Regions from separate parts of the Halalkalibacter sp. HAAS-P014 genome, predicted to be linked through region 2. Evidence: riboswitches for the same ligand, from Rfam matches in the RefSeq annotation. Region 2 holds a riboswitch; the other holds the start of a gene.
The links. A riboswitch is a leader RNA that binds a small molecule or an ion and turns the genes downstream of it on or off. The one in region 2 is predicted to bind S-adenosylmethionine.
Positions count from the first base shown of each region.

Region 1 (8,007 bases), on a different contig from region 2:
CATTATTTATTGCTTTGCCTTTTTTAATTAAGTTATTTGCTAAGACAACGGAAAAGTAGATCGATTTTGGTGATGTGAGTGTATGAAAAACAGGGGGGATGGGTGTCTAGAAGAACAGTGAGAGAGATCGTTTGTTCATACAAGTTTCAGTTCTTTAATTGATTCATTAACAGACAATGTCTAAATCCATATCGAAAAATTATAAGCCCATAAACTCGTGAATGCACCAACCTAAATAAAATACTAAAATTACCCCTAACAATCCGATAAAGCTATACCGATCGAATAATGGTGTGTCATCTTTATTCTTTTTATCATCCAATGAAATCACCTTTTTTATTTTACTATATCCAAAATTTCAACAAATAAAATAGAAAAAGATACAGAGATGGATAAGGGGCTTGAAGAATTATTGCGATGGTGAAAACTTAAATGAAATAGAAAAAGGGCTGGTGAGAATACGTTAACCAGCCCAATCTTCTTCCTACTTAGTGTCCATGCTTGTCGTGCTTATCATGTTTACCTTTAACTTGTTGCTTTTGTAAAACCTTTAATTTCATTTCTACTACCATTTTTTCTTCAATTTCTCTAAATGTTCCTTCTTCAAATGGAGCATCGATGGCATTTCCTTTTTCGTCATGAACTCTACCCATCTTACGGTCTAATGCCTCATCATATTCAAAGAAACGGCTAGATACTAATTCACAATAAGGGATTTCATTAAATTCTTCTCCACTAAATTGGTCAAATTGAGCCAAGTCTGCAGATAGTAGATGGTCTTTAGATGCAAACCCATCACCAAGGTGAGATTTCATAGAGTAAGTTGAACTTTGAGTAGGTGGTGCAAAGCTGAATTTTGGTTTGTTAATATAATCTACTTCTGTGACAGCTTTAAATGGAACATCGACCGTTAAGGAACGAATGTTAGATACGACAGCTTCTTTTGAACCGAAACGTGGTGTAGCATACTGAATGTTTTTGCGAACAAATCCAGTAATAAATAATTTGTTCGTTGGTAATAGTAGACGACATTGCGTGATTTTAAGGTTTTTCTTAATCTCTTTGATTTCCAAAACAGGCTCTGGGAACTTAATTGTTGGGTTTAAATCTAGTTGAATCACTGTTTCAGCTAGAACTACAGGAACCTGAAAAGCTGTTGGTTCTATTGTTAATTCTGGTTCCGTTGGGTGATTACTTACCTTAGGGGAGACAGCATTCTTATCCCTTATTGGCTTATAGTTAAAATACGGTGGTGCCGGTTCTTGCGCTTTAGAGTTTTTTTGGTTGTCTTTTTTGTCAGACAATTTAATACACCTCCTTATATTTTCTAATAACATGGTATGTAAATAATCGCTAACAGTGTGGACGAACTCCTCAATAGAATCAACCATTTTTTCCTGCTAAAGAAATGGTGTAGGCTAACACAATGAATGAATTTAATTCCTTTATGTAAACGAAGTACATTCTCTAAACTTAGGCATAAGATGGTTTATAACCTAATGAAGGGAATGAATCATATGTATTATCGTTCTAAAAATACGTATCCTTATTACACTCATAACACCAGTCCTGTCTATAATCCAAACTATATGCCAAGAAACCAATACAGAAATGAACAACAAGAAGCTGAAATGGTATTGGCAGGAATAACAAGAGAAGCTAGATGTATGGATCTTTATAGTCGATTAGCAAACGTGGCACCAAATCAACAACATCAAAATGACATCCTTAATGCTTTAGAAAACAAAAAAAATCATTTAAACCAATTTATAAGTCTTTATACTGCTCTTACGGGAAGTCAACCTGTGTATGAAGTAGAACAAGTACCATTTCAAAGTTATAGAGAGGGTTTACAAAAGGCTTATGAAGCAGAAGTTGAGGGGTATGAAGCTTATCGAAAGAGTTGTTCACTAACTCAACACCCACAAATTCGAAATGTATTCTCATGGGCTCTAACGGGTGAACAAGAAAATGCTACAAGGATGAGTTCATTAAATGAGCAAGCTATTCAATCAATGGATTATGGATCAGAACCGTTTGTCGTTAATATTGAAGAGGCGACAAAGCAAAACAATACGTACCGTACGGCTCTATGGACAGGTAGCCATTTGCAAGTAACTTTAATGAGTATCAATGTTGGAGAAGACATTGGTTTAGAAGTTCATCCAAACCTAGATCAATTCATCCGTATTGAAGAAGGGCAAGGAATTGTCCAAATGGGGGACAGCAGAGATAATTTATATTTTCAGGAAGAAGTTTATGATGACTATGCGTTCGTCATTCCTGCTGGGAAATGGCATAATCTTACCAATACGGGGACTACACCTATTAAACTCTACTCGATCTATGCACCACCTGAGCATCCATACGGAACTGTTCATGAAACGAAAGCCGTTGCAATAGCAGCAGAAGAGCACCACCACAATCATTAAGAATTAGCGCTGCTCAATAATGAGTAGCGCTAATTCTCTTTGCTAATAAACATCTTAAATGAAGAAACTTTTCTGAAGAAAATTCGTAAAGTGAAGGTCGATGTATTTTTAAGAAGTGTTTTCATAATAAATTTCAACAAAAGTTATTTCAAAAAAGGAGGTACCCGTGTTATTAATTCAAAATATAGAATAGTCGGTACTGCAAATAGTCTAAAAGGGAGCTTTAAAGTCACATGGAACATAGATGAACCTTGATTAAGCATGATATACATAATGTAACGGTAAAATCAGTTGAACGGAAAAAAAGTTTGTTCTCATAATTGTGTGAGAAAGATTAATACTAAGTTTTAAGGTGGTTATTAATGAAAGGGAGTGCTCTATTGATGAATTCAATGATTAATCATATTCGTTGGATCAGAGCTGTATTTAATTGGGGGAGACGAGCACAGCAATTATTTGGGGCTAATCGTAAAACCAACGGAGGTATGTTACTAACTGTAGTAGGAATGGGAGTTGCAGTATTTAGTTTTTTGAAAGGTCGTGGTAATGAATTGCCACAAATGAAACAATTTATTACTAATTTTCTTAGGGACAGTCAAGTAAAAGCATTTGAAAATTCCAACCAAACTGCTATGGCAGAGTTCTCAGAAGAGCTCTCTGCTGAAGCGAAGAAAACGGTTGAGAAAATTGATTACGAAGATCTTTTCTAAGTTATGGAACACCTTTTAATCAACAGCTTTTAAAAGACAATGAGCAAGGCACATAGCCAACCAACGGAACTGCTGTCTGTTACCGATTACTGTGACACCTAATAATTTTCTGTAATTATAGTCTATCCTGACTCTGTTGCCAAAAAGAAGTAAGTTCAAGCTCAAGAATGCAGGTGTGTTACCTCACACACCTGCATTCTTATAGTTTATTTTAGTGGACCATTAGTAATCGCAGTAAGTTTAGAATTTATGGAAAAAATCTTTGCGTTAACATCTGTTATTCCAAAGCTAGCTAACCTTTTAGAGTGCATTTCTAAATATGCTTCAGCCGTTTCTTTTGTTTCAAAAATATAAATTCCTCCTGCTTCATTGTTTTCGGGATTTTCTGTCCAAATCTTCCACATGAAGCCATCTTCTTCATTGATACTTTTCGCTAAGCTAGAGAACTCCTCTGCCATTTCATCTCCAAAAGGTCCGTTCATTTTGAAATCAACTTGTAATACGTAAGCCATTTATTATTCTCCTTTGTTATTTAGTAGTAAAGTATAACTCCCCTAAAATTTCCTTCTTTTGATAACTGTTTGTTGGAAGTTTTCCAGTAACAAAATCATTTATATCTGTTTTTTCGACATCATACATAACTTCGATTTCTTTTGAGAATAAAAGTTTTTCCTTTTCGAGTAAGCTAGAAAGGGATGGTTGTTGTTTTGGCTGAAGTTCTTCAATGGCTAGGACTTGTTTTAATCCACGAACATACTCCTCAAAAGAGCGCGCGCCAACTAGTTTTATCCCTTTATTATCCTCATTAATCATGATAATGGTTGGAAATCCTCTAACGCCTAAGTTTTTGGCTAGCTCAAAATCTTCACTTAATAATTTTTGTCCGTTAGGTTGTTCAGCTTCAGTTACAACGGTTTCTCCGTCAAGTCCAATAGAATTGACGATATTGATCATTACGGATTTATCTGCAATATTTTGATTAAATGCAAAAACTGCTTCTCTGGCACGCCGTAAAAATTCATTTGCAGATGTATCATTATGATTTTTTTGAATCACTTTAAATACACGGGAAGGGGGAAAAGATGATTGGATTGGATTATCATACCAAAGTGATCCATCAATTGGCATCCTCGAATATTCTCCGACTTCCCTCCAGTGACCTGCCACGTCTTGGGGTCTTGAGATCCCATTACCTGGATCAACTGGACCATCACCCCATTTCTCCAGTAGTCCTCCCATAACCGTATGAACATTAAAATAATCCCCATATTGCTCGGTGAAACGGCGAAGTACGGGTTCAATTGCCCAACAATGAGAGCAAATAGGGTCTGTTACATAATAAAGATCAATCACTTTCTTTGGTTGATTCAGGTCAATTAATTCCATCTTTTCCTCATTGACTTCCCCACACACACCTGTTTCTAAATCACATATCATCTTTTTGTTGCTCGTCAATTAAGTTTCCTCCTTTGCTGTAACTTATTCAATACGAAGTGTAGAACAGACTGTATAAGTCATACTCTATATTTCATTACCATAATTTTATACGGAAGCATCAAATTTGCTTATAATCTTATTTTAGTAAATAATGAGAACCGACAATACCAATAGTTCATTTGATTTGTTGTTTATACAACACATTCGTGAAATTGTTTAAAAAGTAGGGGTGACAACAAAATGACACAATCAAAGACGGACCCCCGGGTTCTTCGTACTCGTAAATTGATCATGGATTCTTTCATTGAACTGTCTAGTAAAAAGGAATTTAAGGACATTACCATTAAGGATATTACAACAGAAGCGATGATTAATCGTGCAACATTCTATTATCATTTTGAAGACATATATGATTTATTAGAAAAGGTACTATCAGAAGTATTATCGATTAATTTGAATGGTAATATTTTTGAGGAAAACGAATTAAATGAAGAATCGGTACGTAGTGTCTTCATAGCAATAACGGACTTTCAAAAATCTTTATCCTTCCGTTGTTATAGAGGATACGAAGAAACGATTGCCCGTATTATTAGAGAACAGCTCGAAATTATTTTTTACAATATGTTAGTAAGACAAAATAAGGATGAAGAGGATGAGACCTTAAAAATAACAGCTGTCATTTTGAGCTGGGGAATTTACGGTGCTTCTGTAGAATGGAGAAGAACTAACAAGAAGACACCTCCAGAAGAATTTATCAAGTCGGCAATTCCTTATATAATGTCTGGAGTTAATTTTGGTTCGGGAGCTTAGTTTTAAATACTAGTCCACAACTATTGTTAGTTCGTGAATCGTACTTTGTTCAGTGTTTTCAAAATAGTACTTGAATTTTAGGTTAGTGATTGATACTATTAGTAGCAAGTTGTTAATATAAAAAAATATAGCGATAAACTTCTTATCCAGAGTGGTAGAGGGACAGGCCCTATGAAACCCGGCAACCATCAGTCAAAGTGACTGAACGGTGCTAATTCCTGCAAAGGTGTTAACCTTTGAAAGATGAGAGGATTGTATGTAATGATACTAACCTCTCTTTAAATTAAAGAGGGGTTTTTTTAATGGATAGAAGGCTTATCGCTCAAAGGAGCGAACATAATGGAAAGAGCAGTGTTTGGTGCAAGTGAGTTTTTTAGTGAAGAGGCATTTGTTACCGTTTTTCGTGGTATTGAAAATGTTCAAATCAGACATTTAAAAGAGGCAAATATTGATATAGTAGATATTTTATTTGATCCCTGGAAAGTATCTTATAAGGAAGTAGTAGAATTATTTTTTGACTTACACGACCCCACTACGAAAGGAAGCCAACAAGTTAAAAATAAATCATTTATTTTCTTTTCTACTATTCATCAACTAACGGTAGCTAAACAAAAGAAAAACGAACTTAAACATCTAATTAAAGATGAAGTTATTACAGAAATTACTCCAGTAAGGCGATAACTTAATAGCTTGAATAGAAAATGGGCAAGGAAAATGGAAATAAATGGTTTACTACATTTGAGAACACTCCACACATGCACGATTTTATTTGATACAATTAGTTGTGAGGGGTTTCTTTATCACAAAGCTAATGTAAAAACGTTAAGGAAAGTATTGATTTAGTTTCACAGAGTCCGACTGGGTAAGATCAATAAGAACGGGCTGTCTACTATATGTTAAAGCTAAAAAAATTCTTTTTAACAAACAACCATTACAAGAAGAATAACCTTTTCCAAGTGAAAATAAATTATAGCTATGGTAAAAATGTGGGCGTCACACTTTTTACCAGCTTTTAAATAATTTAAAATTATCATATAATAGTAGATATGTTAATCTATAATTAAATGTATACACTATGATATTGTAATTGAGACAGAAAAGGTGTGTTCTAAGGTCGCGCTTAGTATGGTGTGACGCCTACATCTTTTCTGCAAATCTTAGGGGAAAAGGTTGGTAAAAATGAGCAATCGAGAAACTAAAACAGACATCATTTTAATTGGCTCCGGAATCATGAGTGCGACTTTAGGGACACTTTTGAAAGAGTTGGTACCGGAATGGAAAATTACAGTATTCGAGAAGCTTGAAAACGCAGGAGAGGAAAGTTCTAACGAGTGGAATAATGCAGGGACGGGGCATGCCGCGCTGTGTGAACTTAACTACACGGACGAAAAGCCGGATGGATCTGTAGATATTAGTAAAGCTATAAAAGTTAATGAACAGTTTCAGGTTTCAATGCAGTTTTGGTCTTACCTTGTAAAGAGTAATTTGTTACATAACCCACAGGACTTTATCATGCCATTGCCTCATATGAGTTTTGTACAGGGGGAGAAAAATGTCTCTTTTTTAAAGAAACGTTTTGAAGCGCTAACAAACAACCCTCTATTTAAAGGGATGGAATTTTCTGATAATCCAGAAAAGCTAAAGGAATGGGTCCCACTTATTATGCAGGATCGCCCAACAAGTGAACCTATAGCTGCAACAAAAATTGACTCTGGAACGGATGTCAATTTTGGCGCGTTAACGCGTATGTTGTTTGAACACTTAGAGAATAAAGGTGTTGAGATAAACTACAAACGTAGTGTGAATGATATTAAACGCACTAGCGATGGTATGTGGGAACTGAAAGTAAGGAATCTTGATAATGATACTGTTGAACGGCATGCTGCAAAATTCGTCTTTATCGGGGGCGGGGGAGGAAGCCTACATTTACTTCAAAAATCGGGTATTCCTGAAGGAAAACATATTGGAGGATTTCCGGTAAGTGGATTATTTATGGTTTGTAATAATCCGGATGTTGTAGCGCAGCATCACGCAAAAGTATATGGTAAAGCTAAAGTTGGTGCGCCTCCAATGTCTGTTCCACATCTTGATACACGATTTATTGACAATAAAGAATCATTGTTATTTGGTCCTTTTGCTGGTTTTACACCTAAGTTTTTAAAATACGGTTCAGTTTTTGATTTACTAACTTCTGTAAAACCTAATAATCTCTTAACTATGTTGGCGGCGGGTGCTAAAAACATTCCTTTGACAAAATACTTAATTGGTCAAGTTATGTTATCAAAAGAAAAGCGTATGGAAGAGTTACGTGAGTTTATTCCAAACGCTAAAAGCGAGGATTGGGATTTATTAGTTGCAGGACAACGTGTGCAAGTTATTAAAGATACTGAAGCAGGAAAAGGCACGCTTCAATTTGGTACGGAAGTTGTTACTGGTGCTGATGGTTCGATAGCAGCTTTATTAGGAGCTTCTCCAGGAGCTTCTACCGCCGTTCATGTCATGCTTGAAGTTATTTCAAAGTGCTTCCCTGAACGTATGGAAGAGTGGGAACCGAAAATTAAAGAAATGATTCCATCTTATGGCATGTCACTAATGGAAAATCCAGAGCTCCTGGACGA
Region 1 covers NZ_JBWQTV010000011.1:79,488-87,494, reverse strand. The annotation lists gene AC1FXZ_RS09080 (AbrB family transcriptional regulator) at 1-59, shown strand, start outside; gene AC1FXZ_RS09075 (hypothetical protein) at 200-322, opposite strand; gene AC1FXZ_RS09070 (CsxC family protein) at 489-1,337, opposite strand; gene AC1FXZ_RS09065 (cupin domain-containing protein) at 1,518-2,432, shown strand; gene AC1FXZ_RS09060 (hypothetical protein) at 2,816-3,142, shown strand; gene AC1FXZ_RS09055 (monooxygenase) at 3,349-3,654, opposite strand; gene AC1FXZ_RS09050 (DsbA family oxidoreductase) at 3,671-4,579, opposite strand; gene AC1FXZ_RS09045 (TetR/AcrR family transcriptional regulator) at 4,820-5,389, shown strand; SAM riboswitch class I at 5,529-5,639, shown strand; gene AC1FXZ_RS09040 (peptide-methionine (S)-S-oxide reductase) at 5,729-6,070, shown strand; gene AC1FXZ_RS09035 (malate:quinone oxidoreductase) at 6,569-8,007, shown strand, end outside.
Region 1: another riboswitch for S-adenosylmethionine. It lies ahead of AC1FXZ_RS09040 (peptide-methionine (S)-S-oxide reductase); the one in region 2 lies ahead of metK (methionine adenosyltransferase).

Region 2 (8,007 bases):
GTTGCTCGTCAACCCATTTTTGTGCTTTGTATAGAGCACGGGTAAAGGCTTCTAATTTTTCTTGTTCTTCGTTCATATAACTTTGTTTAGCCATGAAGACTGTATATGGAACATGACCTGATTCTGTACCAAATGAGGCGATAATATGACCTATTCCTTCATTTTCAAATAATGTTGCTTGAGGTTCGAATAATTGAACATAATCACCTGTACCAGAAGCAAATGCACTTGGGATATTGCCGAAGTCGATACTTTGTATGAGATTTAGATCATTGTGTGGGTCTATTCCATGCTTCTTTAATACATGCTCTCCAACCATTTGTGGCATCCCACCAGTGCGTTGGCCAAGAAATGTACTACCTTTTAAGTCTTCCCAGTCAAATGAATCTACTTTTTCTCGTGAAACTAGAAATGTTCCATCTGTTTGCGTTAACTGTGCAAAGTTAATTGCTGGGTCGCTAGCTCCTTGAGCATACACATAAATGGATGTCTCAGCACCAACTAAGGCAACATCAGCTCCGTCAGATAGTAGCGATGTCATCGTATTATCGCCACCCCATGTTGTCGTTAACTCTAAATTGATTCCTTCATCTTCAAAAAAGCCTTGAGATATTCCAGCGTATAATGGGGCGTAGAAAATAGAACGAGTGACTTCGGAAACTCGAAGTGTGTCACTATTACTACCAAAAGAACAGGCTGAAAAAGAGAAAATTAATACAAGAGATAGTAGCAATAGGCTAACTTTTTTCATGACATTCATTTTTGTCATCTCCCTTAAAATAAGTAAGTTGTTGTGATAGTCTATGACAAAAGTGTAAAATGTGTGTTTGCCCAATATAGGTTAAAATAAATTTCTATTGTGTAATTGCTATTTTTTAAAGGTTATTTTCGTAAAGGTTGTTGCTGTTAGAAGTTTTTAATCGTAGGGGCGAGACCCTACAGGCGCAGCCAAGGAGGCTCGGCACCTCCCCACGGAAAGCGAGTGAATGGAGCGAAATGGAACGAACATGTGAATACACGCAAGCCCAAAAACAACAACGTATGCGAGTCAGTCTTTTTAAAAGAGTTTAGAAAGGATAATTCATATGAAACTTATTGATAAAATTAGAATTCCCTCTCCCAATCCGAACATCGATCTATTTACAATTACGTATGATAGCAGTGGCTTAAAAGTAAAAGGTTATATGGCTTTTCCTAAATGGGGCAGTAATTTACCTGGATTATTATATTTGCGTGGGGGAATCAAAAATGTCGGGATGGTTCGAATTCAACGTGTAATTCAATGGGCCTCAGAAGGATTTGTCGTAGTGGCTCCATTTTATCGAGGAAATCGAGGAGGAGAAGGTCAAGAAGACTTTTGTGGGGAGGATCGCTCAGATGCTATTGCCGCATTTGATTTAATGAAGAATTTACCTGAAGTGGATGAATCCTCCTTACATGTACTTGGCTTTTCAAGAGGAGGAGTGATGGCTTTATTAACTGCAATCAAACGACCAGAATTGAGTTCAGTCATCTGTTGGAATGGGGTGTCTGATATGAGCCTTACATATGAAGAACGAATCGATTTAAGGAGGATGATGAAACGGGTCATAGGTGGAAGCCCTAACAAGTATCCAGAAAGGTATCGGTGGAGGACGCCTTTAGCGGCTATTGAAAAAATAAAGGCAAGGGTTCTCATTATTCATGGGGAACTAGATGAACATGTATCCATCAAGCATGCATATCGATTAGAAGAGCAGTGCATCGCCTCAGGTGTAAAAGTAACAACCTGGTATTACTCAGACTTTACGCATCAGTTTCCTGCAAATGAACAACGAAAAGTTCTAATAAATGCAGCCCAATGGTTGAAAATGAGAAGGTAGGAAAAAGAATACCTAAAATGCAAACTACGTATGCAAATAGAACTTCTAAAAGAAGGAGGTGAGAGCCAAGCTACGAACTGGACCTTTTGACTCACCTCAATTAACAGAGGAAAAACCCCATAGTAGTTTAGACATAAATAACGTACACAGCAAGAATGGAACTGATCGTTCCAAGTATAGCACCAATAATACAATCAGTTGGATAGTGCATGCCAACATACATTCTTGACAATCCAACTATAAGTGCTAGTGGCATTACGGTAATCGCGAGGATTGGGGAATGGAACGAAAAAACAACGGCAATGGAAAATGCAGCTGTTGTATGACCCGACGGAAATGAATAGTCTTTCAATGGATTGGTGCCAATATTAACATTGGGTAATTTTAAATAAGGGCGCTTTCGTCCTGACGTTTTCTTTAATATTTGTACGGCAATGAAACTGATCGTTAAAGAGATAAAGGCGTCAATCGCCCAATAACGTACGTGGTTAGTAAAAAGTATGATGATGAAAGTAAGTAAGGATAATGTAAATGTGGCTCCACCTAAATGAGTAATTTTGGGAAGGATAAAATCTAGTGTTTTACATCTCCAATGCTTGTTTATAACTAAAAAAATTCTATCATCGTTCGTTGATAACCAGTTAACAATTCGATTCATATCAACAACTCCATCATAAATAGAATTAGTCATTTTTATTATAATATCATTTTTTTAGCTGCAAAGTTGTAATTATGTATATTTTTCTACTAAACATATAAGTGGATTCAATCATAAAAGTTAAATTAATTTAATCAGTAAAGAGGGAGTAATAGTATCTTCCAAAATCGAATGAGCTATCAAGTGACTAACTAATCGAATAGATGGGAAAATGAGGTATTCAAAAAAGCTTGAATACCTCAAAAGTCAATGTGAAATTACTAGGTAACTATCAAACTACTTATTTAGGTCCAGCTTCTTTAATTCTGTCACTAACAGCGTTGAACTTTTGGAAATTCTCTTTGAAATTAGTCGCAAGTTCTTTTGCTTTTGCATCATAAGCATCTTTATCAGCCCATGTAGCACGTGGTTGAAGAACATCATCAGGTACACCAGGGCAATGAAGAGGAATGTGAAGCCCGAAAGTTTCATCTGTAACAGTTTCTGCTGAACGAAGCTCTCCAGAAAGTGCAGCTTGAACCATTGCACGAGTGTATTTTAAGTTCATTCGTTTACCAACACCGTATTCACCACCAGACCAACCAGTGTTCACTAGGTAAACATTCACATCATGTTGATCAATCTTTTCTCCTAACATTTCAGCATAGCGAGCCGCTGGTAATGGAAGGAATGGTGCACCGAAACAAGTTGAGAAAGTTGCTTCAGGTGATGTAACCCCTCGCTCTGTACCTGCTAGTTTACTAGTGTAACCAGATAAGAAATGGTACATTGCTTGTTCTTTTGTTAATTTACTGATCGGAGGAAGGACACCGAATGCATCAGCAGTTAAGAAGATGATAGTAGTCGGATGACCTGCAACACTTGGCGTAAGTGCGTTTGGTATTGCATCAATCGGGTAAGCTGCTCTAGTATTTTCTGTTAAAGAAGTATCATCGTAATCCGCATCTCCTGTTTTGTCATCAATAATAACGTTTTCAAGAACAGAACCAAAACGGATCGCATTCCAAATTTGTGGCTCTTTTTCCTCAGATAAGTTCACGCATTTTGCGTAACATCCACCTTCTATATTGAAGACACCGTTTCTTGACCAACCATGCTCATCGTCACCAATTAAGCCACGGTTCGGGTCAGCAGAAAGCGTTGTCTTTCCAGTTCCAGATAAGCCGAAGAATAAAGCTACATCGCCTTCTCTTCCAGCGTTAGCAGAGCAGTGCATTGATAAAACATCTTGTTCTGGTAATAAGAAGTTCATAATAGAGAAAATTGATTTTTTCATTTCTCCAGCATATTCAGTACCACCGATCAAAATGATTCGTTGTTCAAATGAAACAATGACAAAAACTTCTGAATTTGTACCATCAACAGCTGGGTCTGCTTTAAATGTAGGTGCAGATACAATCGTGAATGGCTGATTATCATGATTTTGCTCAATTTTATTACTTGGGCGGATAAATAATTGGCGCGCAAAAACTTGCTGCCATGCGAATTCATTTATTACTTTTAATGGAATTTGGTACTTTTCATCTGCACCGGCAAATCCATCAGAAACAAAAAGTTCTTCTTTTTCACTTAAGTGTTTCAGCACTTTTCTGTAAAGTGAAACAAAAACTTCTTTCTCTATAGGTTGGTTAACAGCTCCCCACTCAATTTTGTTTTCAATACTTGATTCTTTGACAATGAATTTGTCTTTAGGGGAACGTCCCGTATAAGCACCAGTTGAAACACTTAATGCCCCCGTTGATGTGAGGCTCCCTTCACCTCGCTTTAAAGACTTTTCAATTAATGAAGAGATAGGTAAATTGAGCTGAACATTTTTCTGATTCATTAAATTAACTAATTCTGATTGGAGGCTAATCGTTTTCATTGTCGGACAACCCTTTCTTTATCTTTATGTGATTCCCATATATTATCTAATCTTGTTTATTAGTATAACACATTAATTTTAATAGTCTATACTATTAAAATTTTTTTTGGAATGTGACTTCTTTCCACCTAAATGTGTTCACAAATTTTATGGAATTTGTTTAATTAATTAAAGTATCTAGAATAGATTTAGAAAAGGACCAATTTTTTCATGCTGCATAAAGTAAATATATAAGGGTAAAAAGGAGGAATTCGACGTGCAAGAAGTCTCCATGTTGGACCTCGCTACAGTTTCTGCTGTCGTAGCAGCTCTTGTGACGGTTATTGGAAATGCATTCGGTGTAGAAAAACAATATCGAGCACTGTTAGCAATCGGAATTGCGGGAATACTTTGGTTTATTCCAAGAGAGTGGGGTGATCAAGTTTTAGTAGCCCTGATCATTGGTTTAACTGCAAGTGGGGTGTATAGCCAAGTTAAACCTCGAGATAATGAAAAAGAATTGATGAGGATGCAATTACGTGAAGAGTTTCGTATAGAAGATGAAAAGAAGTTAGAAGAACAGAGAAAAAGTCGGGAACAGGGAGAGAGAGTACGGGAGAGTAATGAACGTCAAAGAGATGATACTCCTTATTAGAAATAACAGAAGAAAGGGGTGTAGCAAAAGGTTTGAACGGACTCCTTTTGTTACACCTCTTTTGTATTTCTAATAGTCCTGAAAGCATTTTTTAAAAAGCATAGTTACGAATAAGGTTGTGCAAACTATAAATAAATTAATAAGGTTAAGTGAATTTCAAAAGTCATACTCGTAAAGAGTAAGTTGTAAATGTTGACAGTATTCAACATGTGCGATATGATATGCGTCGAACGGATACTCTTATCCTGAGTAGGCGGAGGGACAGGCCCGAAGAAGCCCAGCAACCAACACTCATAGCCTTGAGTGAAAAGGTGCTAACCTGCAAGGCATATGCCTTGAACGATAAGAGGCTAAAGGTAAACATTCAACCCTTTTTCCTCTATTTGGAAAAGGGTTTTTATCGTTTATACGTCTTTACAGGTAGGTATTTCCCATTCAGTGGGACATGAGTGCCGTCTCAAAGAAAAAAACATAGGCTAAGTAAATAGCTGTGTTTAAGGAGGAAAAGAATAATGACAGAATTTAAAAGCAGACGTCTATTTACATCGGAATCTGTAACAGAAGGACATCCGGATAAGATTTGTGATCAAATTTCAGATGCGATTCTCGATGCAATTTTAACGAATGATCCCAATGCACGTGTAGCGTGTGAAACATCAGTTAACACAGGGTTAGTTTTAGTTGCTGGTGAAATTACGACGAGTACGTATGTTGACATTCCAAAAATTGTCCGAGAAACGGTTAAGGGTATCGGTTATACTCGTGCTAAGTATGGTTTTGACTCTGAGACGTGTGCAGTATTAACATCGATTGATGAGCAATCTGCTGATATTGCACAAGGGGTTGACCGAGCTCTTGAAGCGCGTGAAGGTCAAATGACCGATGAAGAAATAGAAGCAATTGGAGCTGGAGATCAGGGATTGATGTTCGGTTATGCTAATAATGAAACAAGTGAGCTAATGCCACTACCAATTTCATTAAGCCACAAATTAGCTCGTCGTTTAACAGAAGTACGAAAAGAAGAAGTCCTTCCATACCTTCGTCCAGATGGTAAAACACAAGTTACTGTTGAGTACGATGAAGATGGGAAACCAGCTCGAATTGATACCATTGTCATTTCCACACAGCATCATCCGGAAGTAACGTTAGAACAAATTCAACGCAATTTAAAAGAATACGTAATTAATCCAGTTGTACCTCAGGAATTAATAGATGAAGATACAAAGTACTTTATTAATCCAACAGGTCGTTTTGTAATCGGTGGTCCACAAGGGGATGCAGGTCTTACTGGACGTAAAATCATCGTTGATACATATGGTGGTTATGCACGTCACGGTGGAGGAGCGTTCTCTGGTAAGGATGCAACAAAAGTTGATCGCTCTGGAGCATACGCTGCACGTTACGTAGCGAAAAATATCGTGGCTGCAGGATTAGCTGATAAATGTGAAGTGCAATTGGCATATGCGATCGGTGTAGCTCAACCTGTATCAATTTCAATTGATACGTTTGGCACTGGGAAAGTATCTGAAGAATCATTAGTTGCACTTGTACGTGATAACTTTGATCTTCGTCCTGCTGGTATTATTAAGATGCTAGACCTTCGTCGACCAATCTATAAGCAAACAGCAGCTTACGGTCATTTTGGACGTACTGATGTTGATCTTCCTTGGGAGCAAACAGATAAGGCAGCTGCATTAAAAGAACAAGCTGGATTATAGAAGACAAGAAAGAGGCAACTCAACTTTAGAGTTTGCCTCTTTTTCGACCTAGAAAGAGAAATATCAGATTTTGAATCCCTTTGTATTTCTCGGTTCAAATTTGGTCAAAATGTATATATGAGGGGGGTGAGTAAATTGGCTCAAGATGTATTATGTGAAGTGAACAACTGTGTTTTTTGGGCACAGGGGAATCAGTGTGAAGCAGACAAGATTTATGTTGTAAGCCATACGGGAAAAGAAGCAGATAAACAAGAGGAAACAGATTGCAAAACCTTTGAACCACAACATTGATTTGCGGAATGAAAGAGCGATTCTCTCGCTCTTTCTATTATTATTGATAATAATAATCAATATTATTCATTAATCTAAAAATATGTTATTAGTTTTTAGCTTCCTTAAGTACTTGTTTATAGTGCTGACCTTTCTCTACATAATCATGGCGAATACGAGCCATTTCTTTTATATCAACTTCATTTAGATCACGAACCACTTTAGCAGGTCTTCCAAAAGCCATTGTATTGGCTGGGATTTTTTTACCTGGAGGAACAAGACTTCCAGCTCCAATAAAAGCTCCTTCACCAATTTCAGCACCGTCAAGGATAGTTGAACCCATTCCTATTAACGCTTTTTTTCGTATTGTACAACTATGAAGCATAACTTGGTGACCTATGGTTACATCATCTTCAATAATTAGAGGGTTTTTTGGGCTTTGATGAAGCATAGACTGATCTTGAATGTTTACCCGGTCTCCTATAATAGTTGGAGCAACATCTCCCCGGATAACGGTTTGAAACCAAATGCTTGATTCCTCACCAATTTTAACATCGCCTGTAATGGTAACATTATCGGCTATAAAGGCGCTTTCAGAAATTATCGGAAATTTGTCTTGATATCTGTAAATCACTTCGTCACATCCTTTTCGTTTAGTAAAAAAATCGCTATACTTAGTTTAACGTAAAAAATGGAGGTCATGGTCCTTTTTTCAAAAAAATCGTCAAGGGGGAATGCAGAATGTGGAAATGGGAAGTGGCTGATCCTAGAGGAGTAGTCGTAATGGTTCATGGCGCAGGAGAGCATCACGGGAGGTATTTGTGGCTCGCTCAAAAATGGAATGATCACGGATTTGATGTAGTAATGGGCGACCTACCTGGCCAAGGGAAAACGAGAGGGAAGCGAGGTCATATTCAGTCTTTTAATCAATATATTGATTCAGTTGAAGATTGGTTGAATGAAGCAAGAGTAAAAGGGTTACCTATATTCTTACTTGGACA
Region 2 covers NZ_JBWQTV010000023.1:107,378-115,384, reverse strand. The annotation lists gene AC1FXZ_RS18405 (ABC transporter substrate-binding protein) at 1-751, opposite strand, end outside; gene AC1FXZ_RS18400 (alpha/beta hydrolase family protein) at 1,086-1,862, shown strand; gene AC1FXZ_RS18395 (phosphatase PAP2 family protein) at 1,990-2,520, opposite strand; gene pckA (phosphoenolpyruvate carboxykinase (ATP)) at 2,801-4,384, opposite strand; gene AC1FXZ_RS18385 (hypothetical protein) at 4,641-5,018, shown strand; SAM riboswitch class I at 5,256-5,367, shown strand; gene metK (methionine adenosyltransferase) at 5,531-6,736, shown strand; gene AC1FXZ_RS18375 (DUF1540 domain-containing protein) at 6,872-7,027, shown strand; gene AC1FXZ_RS18370 (gamma carbonic anhydrase) at 7,116-7,640, opposite strand; gene AC1FXZ_RS18365 (alpha/beta hydrolase) at 7,748-8,007, shown strand, end outside.